DNA from 2 places in the Photobacterium sp. CCB-ST2H9 genome. Region 1 is predicted to be linked to the other one. Evidence: riboswitches for the same ligand, from Rfam matches in the RefSeq annotation. Region 1 holds a riboswitch; the other holds the start of a gene.
The links. Region 1 has a riboswitch for lysine ahead of lysC (lysine-sensitive aspartokinase 3). Riboswitches for the same ligand answer to the same signal wherever they lie in the genome.
Positions count from the first base shown of each region.

Region 2: linked by a shared signal. The riboswitch ahead of L4174_RS11035 (Na+/H+ antiporter NhaC family protein) and the one ahead of lysC (lysine-sensitive aspartokinase 3) in region 1 are both predicted to bind lysine.

Region 1 covers NZ_CP100425.1:354,977-359,075, reverse strand. The annotation lists gene L4174_RS01650 (PglL family O-oligosaccharyltransferase) at 1-171, shown strand, start outside; gene L4174_RS01645 (alanine--glyoxylate aminotransferase family protein) at 221-1,339, opposite strand; lysine riboswitch at 1,593-1,774, shown strand; gene lysC (lysine-sensitive aspartokinase 3) at 1,879-3,258, shown strand; gene metH (methionine synthase) at 3,365-4,099, opposite strand, start outside.
Region 2 covers NZ_CP100425.1:2,374,045-2,378,143, forward strand. The annotation lists gene L4174_RS11035 (Na+/H+ antiporter NhaC family protein) at 202-1,803, opposite strand; lysine riboswitch at 1,902-2,082, opposite strand; gene L4174_RS11040 (H-NS family nucleoid-associated regulatory protein) at 2,456-2,848, shown strand; gene L4174_RS11045 (lytic transglycosylase domain-containing protein) at 2,946-3,917, opposite strand; gene L4174_RS11050 (YcgL domain-containing protein) at 3,934-4,099, opposite strand, start outside.

The DNA.
Region 1 (4,099 bases):
ATCCGCGCCCATCAGGCACTGGACAATCACCGCCAGGCTGAACATGTACGGGAAGAGGCCCGGTACCTGTTCCCGGGGCTGGATTTCACAGAGCAGGCATTGCCGGTATTTGCTCAGCCTGCTCTGGAAACAGAAAACGATCAGGCCAGCCTTGGGAATACACAAGGTTAAACCAGACAAAAACGGCTGCCACGGCAGCCGTTTGTCCATCCGTTACCGGTTATTTCAATACATCTTCCAACGCTTTCAGACACAGCGCCACATTTTCATTGCGGGCAGCATACCCCATCAGTCCGATACGCCAAGCCTTTCCGGCCAGCGCCCCCAGACCCGCGCCAATTTCCAGATTATATTTTTCCAGCAGGGTCTGACGCACTTTAGCATCATCCACACCATCAGGAATGTAGACCGCGTTGAGTTGCGGCAAACGGCTCTTTTCCTCAACAACAAAACGAATTCCCATGGCTTCCAGGCCTTCACGCAGCGACTGATGCATCTCAGCGTGACGCTGCCAGGCATTTTCCAGCCCTTCATTTTGCAGACGGACCAGCGCTTCATGCAATGCGTACAGGCTGTTCACCGGCGCTGTATGATGGTAACTCCGCTTGCCTTCGCCGCTCCAGTATGCCAGAACCAGGCTCTGGTCCAGGAACCAGCTCTGTACCGGTGTCTTACGCTGCTGAATGGCCTCAACCGCACGGGGAGAAAAAGTCAGCGGAGACAGCCCCGGCACACAGGACAGACATTTCTGACTGCCGGAGTACACCGCATCGAGCTGCCATTCATCCACTTTGAGCGGCACACCACCCAGTGACGTCACCGCATCCACAATCGTCAGGCAGCCATGTTCACGTGCCAGTTTCGACAACGTTTCGGCATCACTGAGCGCTCCAGTGGAGGTTTCCGCATGAACAAAGGCCAGGATCTTGGCATCCGGATGGGCTTTCAGTACCGCTTCAACAGCCAACGGATCAACCGGCTCGCCCCATTCGTTATCCACCAGCACGGCTTCACCACCGCAGCGAACAACATTTTCCCGCATCCGATCGCCAAAGACCCCGTTGCGGCAGACAATCACCTTATCGCCCGGCTCGACCAGATTAACAAAACACGCTTCCATCCCGGCACTGCCCGGCGCAGAGACGGCAATAGTAAACGGGTTCGTGGTCTGAAATGCATACTGAAGCAAGACTTTCAGTTCATCCATCATTCCGATGAATAATGGGTCAAGATGGCCCAAAGTCGGGCGACTGAGCGCCTGCAGCACCTGAGGATAAATATCTGAGGGGCCGGGTCCCATCAGGGTACGCTGCGGCGGATAAAAACTCTGAATTGTCATGGGGCCTCCATTGGCATGGTTGCTGAAATCCCTATCAATCAGCACCTTAAATATGATTTGCAACGGTCATATCGGTTCAGTATCGCAACCGAGCATAACAGAACCGGACGCCGCAGAAACGACAGGGACAAATTTCTGCAGGATCAGTAACAATAACGGCACAGAAAAATGCATTCAGGCATTGACAAAGCCCCCCTGCTCCTATTCAATAAGGGCAATTTTTGTTCACCCTGAAAGAGCTCATTTTTCAGGTGAAAACGGAAGAGGCGCGTTATCCAGGTATCTATGCGGCGGGGCCCCACCCCAAAGCACCATAGAGAGGGGGAGCAACGCCGAGATACGGTGAGACAGGGGGCTTGCCGTATCGGCTTTGAAGGTTGAATCCTTCTGGCTGTCACCTGCAGCATCAAGCACAGGTGGAGAGCTTCTGGTCGCAGCAGTCTTTTCATGTCTCGCCGAACGGCTCTTCTGACATCAAGTCGGAAAGATTCCCCAAATTTTGCCCCATGACTTTACGCTTTGTTTAGTGGGAGATCATTTTGAGCCCTGTACATTTTTCTTCAGCGCAGAACGCTGAAATTACTGTCGCAAAATTTGGCGGCACAAGTGTGGCCGATTACGTAGCAATGAGCCGCAGTGCCAAGATCGTGATGAATAATCCGAATACCAAGCTGGTTTTAATCAGTGCGTGCTCCGGTGTGACCAATATTCTGGTCGAACTGGCCAACGGCGTCGCTGATGCTGAGCACCGTACCAGCCTGATGGAGCGCCTGCGTGCCATCCATCACAGTGTACTGGCGGACCTGCAGCAACCAGAAGCCGTTGCCGGAAAGATTGAGGCGCTGCTGGATCAGGTTGCAGAGATTGCAACTCAGACCGCAGTCCAGAAATCTGCTGAACTGACCGATCAACTGGTCGCGAACGGCGAACTGCTGTCAACTTACCTGTTTACCCAAATTATGTGCGAAATGGGTGCCGATGCCGTCCGCTATGATATCCGTGACGTCATGCGTACCGACAGCCGCTTCGGAAAAGCCAGCCCGGAACCTGAGATGATCCGTCAGCTGACAGAAGAAAAGCTGTTGCCATTGCTGCAGGATAACATTGTGGTTTCTCAAGGCTTCATCGGCAGTGATGAACTGGGCCGTACCACAACGCTGGGCCGCGGCGGCAGCGACTACAGCGCCGCGCTGATGGCTGAAGCGATCGATGCCGGTACGCTGGAAATCTGGACTGACGTCCCTGGGATGTATACCACCGATCCGCGTATTGCCCCGAAAGCGACGCCTATCAAGGAAATCAGCTTCAGCGAAGCTTCTGAGATGGCAAACTTTGGTGCCAAAATTCTTCACCCGTCTACACTGATCCCGGCGGTTCGCCGTCAGATCCCTGTGTTTGTGGGCTCTTCCAAAGCACCAGAGCAAGGCGGGACCTGGATCCGTAAATCGGTCAGTGATGCCCCCCTGTTCCGTGCGCTGGCCCTGCGCAACAATCAAACTCTGATCACCCTGACCAGTCTGAACATGTTTCATGCTTACGGCTTCCTGGCGGAAGTGTTCCGTATTCTGGCTGAACACAAAGTTTCAGTCGATCTGATTTCGACTTCTGAAGTCAGCGTTTCTCTGACCATGGATCAGACGGACACTGGCGGCGGCGCGCCAACGCTTCCTCCGGGAGCACATGCGGCCCTCAGCGAGCTGTGCCGAGTTGAGATCGAACAGGATCTGTGTCTGATCTCTCTGATCGGAAACCGCATGAGCCAGACCGCAGGTTCCGTCAGCACTGTCTTCAACACGCTGGATGAATACAAGCTGCGGATGATTTGTTACGGTGCCAGCCCGCACAACCTGTGCTTCCTGGTGAAAACCGAACACGCACTTCCGATTGCCCAGAATCTGCACAGTAAGATTTTCGAGTAATCCGAACCTGACCGATCAAAAAAGGCGCTCTGTGAGCGCCTTTGTTAATATCTTTCGGAACCTTTGATACGGCCACCGGATTCAGATGGCCGATACCTGAGGTGCCTCAGAGATTTGGACCGAGCCATTTCTCGGCTTCAACTTCATCCCAGCCTTTGCGCTCAGCATAGCTCAGCATCTGATCCCGCTGAATCTGTGCAACCGCAAAATAGCGGGACTCCGGATGCGAGAAATACCAGCCCGACACTGCCGCGCCCGGCCACATCGCGAAGCTTTCTGTCAGTTGCATCCCGGTGTTGGCTTCCGCATCCAGCAATTTCCAGATTTCACCTTTTTCAGTGTGCTCCGGACAGGCCGGATAGCCCGGTGCCGGACGGATCCCCTGATATTTCTCACGGATCAGATCTTCATTTTCCAGATTTTCATCCGGCGCATAACCCCAGATTTCCTTGCGCACCTGCTCGTGCATACATTCGGCAAACGCTTCGGCAAGACGATCGGCCACCGCCTGAATCATGATGGCATTATAATCATCACCTTTGGCTTTAAACTGCTCGGCAATCTCGTACTCACCAATCCCGCCAGTCACGGCAAAGGCACCAATCCAGTCAGCTTTCCCGCTGTCTTTCGGGGCCACATAATCTGACAAACAGTAATTCGGCCCTTTCGGTTTCTCCGTCTGCTGCCGCAGACCACGCAGTATCGTCAGAACCTGAGCCCGGCTTTCATCCGTGTAAACCTCAATATCATCACCAATGTTATTGGCCGGGAACAGACCGCACACGCCATTGGCTTTGATCATGCCGGTTGCTTCGATCTCATCCAGCAGCTGATTGGCATC
Region 2 (4,099 bases), 1.6 Mb from region 1:
CAGGCTTTCCGCTCAACTCTGAATAACGGCTGATGCTACCGAAGAAGATTCTCAATTGGAAGCAAATCGGTGCCATTCATGTCTTTCCCCGTCAATACGTTCATGAATCAAGCATGACAGTCGACTCAGGCTGACCGGACACAAAAAAAACCGGTCAAGTGCAGCACTTGACCGGCTTGAAGCGCATACAGGCAGATCAGCTTACCTGGCCAGCTCCTGAGTGCCTTTTAAAGGACGCTTGGCAATCCAGCCAAGGCATACACAAACCAGCAGGAAGCTGACGGTCGCAGCCATGAAGGACACCCCCAGTGAGTCTGTCAGACCTAAGACGGTAAAGCCCACGGCTGTCACCAGAGCGACGGACAAAGCATAAGGCAATTGCGTCGACACATGATCCATGTGATTACAACGTGCACCTGTTGACGACAAAATCGTGGTGTCAGAAATTGGCGAGCAGTGGTCACCGAAAACAGAACCCGCCAGCACCGCACTCAGCATTGGCAGAATCAGACTGATTTCTGTCGCAGCGGCCAGATCACCCGCGATTGGCAGCATAATTCCGAAAGTGCCCCAAGACGTTCCGGTAGAAAACGCCATCAGACCTGACAGTAAAAACAGAATAACCGGCAACCACACCGGAGCAATATTTCCCTGAACCATCGTCGACAGGAATTTACCCGTGGCCATATCACTGATCACACTGCCAATCGTCCAGGCAAAGAACAGAATCAGAATTGCGCCGAACATTGATTTCGCGCCAATCCATAAAGCATGAACAATTTGCTTAACCGGAATTGCCTGACGCCCGACAGCAATCAAGGCAGAAAGTAATCCCAGCAAACCACCGTAACAAAGTGATGCACCAACATCTGTTGATTCAAACGCACCCAGAACAGAGAAAGGTTTTCCGTCTGCCTGTAAACTCTGGTTACCGGTAAAAATCATGAAGAATAAGGTTGCTGCAACCAGCACAAGAATAGGAACAATGAGATCACTTACTTTCCCATTTTCACTTTCTTCAATTTCTAATTCATCATTCAGATCTTTGGCTTCGGCATGAATTTCATCATGATCAAACCCAAGCGCATGACTGGCTTGCACTTCATGTTTTTTCATCAGGCCAACATCCAATTGGAACCAGGCCACAACGAATACCATTAACAGTGCAAATACTGCGTAAAAGTTCATAGGCGCCAGTTGAATAAACGCACTCAGTGCAGAATATTCTGTAACACCATGTGAAACCAAAATACCACCAACAACTGTAATGATATATGCCCCCCAACTTGAGGCTGGCATCAGTACGCACATAGGTGCGGCAGTCGAGTCCAGAATATAAGCCAGCTTAGAACGGGAAACATAAAAACGATCCGTTACCGGTCTGGAAATTGACCCGACAGCAAGACTGTTAAAATAATCATCGACAAAAATAAACACGCCAAGAAAAGCGGCTAAAAGTTTTGCACCGCGTTTACTTTTGATTTTTGTTTGAGCCCAATGTGCAAATGCACGCGTACCACCAGACAATGTCAGCAGCGCAGTGGTCATTCCTAATAAAAGCAGAAAAGCAACAATACTCATATTCCAGGTATTGATACCGCCATCTTCAATAAAGAGGCCTTTTACTTTACCGCCAACATAAGACAAGGTATTCGCGGCACTAAAGTCTGTCAGTAATAGCGCACCCATCAGGATACCAATGCCTAAAGACAACAGAACGCGCCGGGTCAGAATTGCCAGACTCAATGCCACAAGGGGCGGTAAGACTGAAATGGAAGATTGGGAAAAATCTACAAGGTTCATGATCTCTACTACAACCGATCTTGGTTGGAGATCTACTGCTGAACACGGCTTTACCGTGATGGGAAGCAAAATAGGAAGGCGGGTTTCACCTCTCCGGACCCCACAGTAGCGCTCCATAGTTAAATGTAAATTACTATGGCAGTGTTGTCCCTATTTGGCGACAACCCCAGCAAGGTGCTTTGACAGTTCAACCTTACTTCGGCACTGGCTCCTTTCACTGACGTTCTTCGGGGTCACCTCCCGCCAGTTACTAATAGACAATGCACCTCTACCCTTAGTCAAGGAACCGCGTATTCTACTTTTTGTTATCTGATTTGCAACCTATAAAGTACAAGATTAACTCATACTGATGAATAAGCGCTTACTAATTTACTGTATTTACTTACATTTACAGCGAGGATTACGATGTTGAATATGAAATTACTCACATTCAAACGCATTAAGAAAATTAGAACTATCTCAATTTATTAACAAGCAAAAATTTGATTTCTTCGCATCAGATGACGATTAATCATTATGACACGGATAAAAAACCATCGAATTAACTCAGTAAAACTGAGATTTTATTTGGCAGACAGGTTTAAAAAGTATTACTATTGCTGATATAAACTTTCTCACTAATTATTAGTATAACGACAATAGGAAATTTAAAATGTCTGATGCAATGAAAGCGCTATTAAACCTTCGTAGTCTTCGTGCACTTGCTCGTGAATATTCACTGGAGCAACTGAAAGAAGCTCTGGAGAAACTTCAGACCGTTGTCACCGAACGTGAAGAGTCTGATGCAGAAGAAATCGCGAAAGAAAAAGAGCGCGAAGACAAACTGAACCAATACCGTGAAATGCTGCTGGCTGACGGTATTGACCCAGAAGAACTGATGGCAAGCTTGGGTAAAACTAAAACCAAGCGTGCTGCTCGTCCGCCAAAATACAAATTCATCGATGAAAACGGCGAAGAGAAAACCTGGACTGGCCAAGGCCGTACTCCTTCAGCACTGAAAAAGGCGCTGGATGAAGGTAAATCTCTGGACGACTTTAAGATCTAATCTGATTCGATTTGATCAAAAAGCCCGGCAACTTTAGCCGGGCTTTTTCTTTTTCCAACATCAATTTAGAGCAATCACTTAAATAATGGCTATGCCATTAGTGAATACTGTCTGCTAGTGTACTCACAGCCAGCGCAAAGTAATGCGAGCGATTCCATTTCAGTAATGTCTGATAATTGCCATAAATCAAATAAGCACGACCATGATTATCATCCGGTTGAACTAACCAGGCATCTACATCAACTTTAGGCAATGCTGAGCCATTTAAACGACGCACACCCAATGCCTGCCATTCAGACAACGTTTTCCGCTTCTGAGGTTCCACCCCTTTCAGATCATCGCTCAGGCCATCAGGAACCTTCACCTGACGTCCCCAGGTATATTTATCATCCCAGCCAGATTTACTGAGATAATTTGCAGCCGAAGCGAAGACATCCGCTTCCGTTTTCCAGATATCTGCCTTACCGTCTCCATTTCCATCCACGGCAAAAGTCAGATAAGAAGTCGGCATAAACTGTGGTTGTCCCATCGCCCCTGCCCAGGAACCTTTCATTTCACTCACAGTAATATGTCCGTCCTGAAGAATGCTCAGTGCAGCCATAATCTGCTCACGGAAAAAAGCTTCCCGCCGGCCTTCATATGCCAGGGTAGTTAAAGCTTCAATCACGCTGTAACTTCCGGTCAGCTTGCCAAAATTACTCTCCACTCCCCACAAAGCAACAATGAACCGAGGCTGTACGCCATACTGACGCCCAACACGCTCCAGTGCCTTCCTGTGCTGGTGGTAATACTTATTTGCCTGGGCAATTTTCCATTGCGGAACCGCTTTCGGCAAATACTCATCCAGAGTGAGTTTTTTCTCCGGCTGGTTTTTATCGGCTGTAACCGCACGCTCAATAAATGTCACATTGGCAAATGCAGATTCCAGAATCGATTCATCAATTCCCTTCGCTCGCGCTTCCTGCTTTAACCCGGTTACATAATTGTCAAAACTTTCATCCGCCGCAGCCATAGGCGATGAAAGGCCAAGTCCTAAGGCCACCAGGGCCGCTAACCATTGCTTCCGCATATCCATTTTTTCACCGTCAGGTATTATTCAGTGCTTTTTTTGCTTTGTATTCTTCAAGAAGATTAGTCACTGGTGGTGGTATTTGCAGGTAATAACCCTGCGTTGACAGCGACTCCCTCACCTTCCTGATATCAGCCAGGGCCAGTTTTCTGTCTTCACTCAGTTTGAGTACCATCACGAAC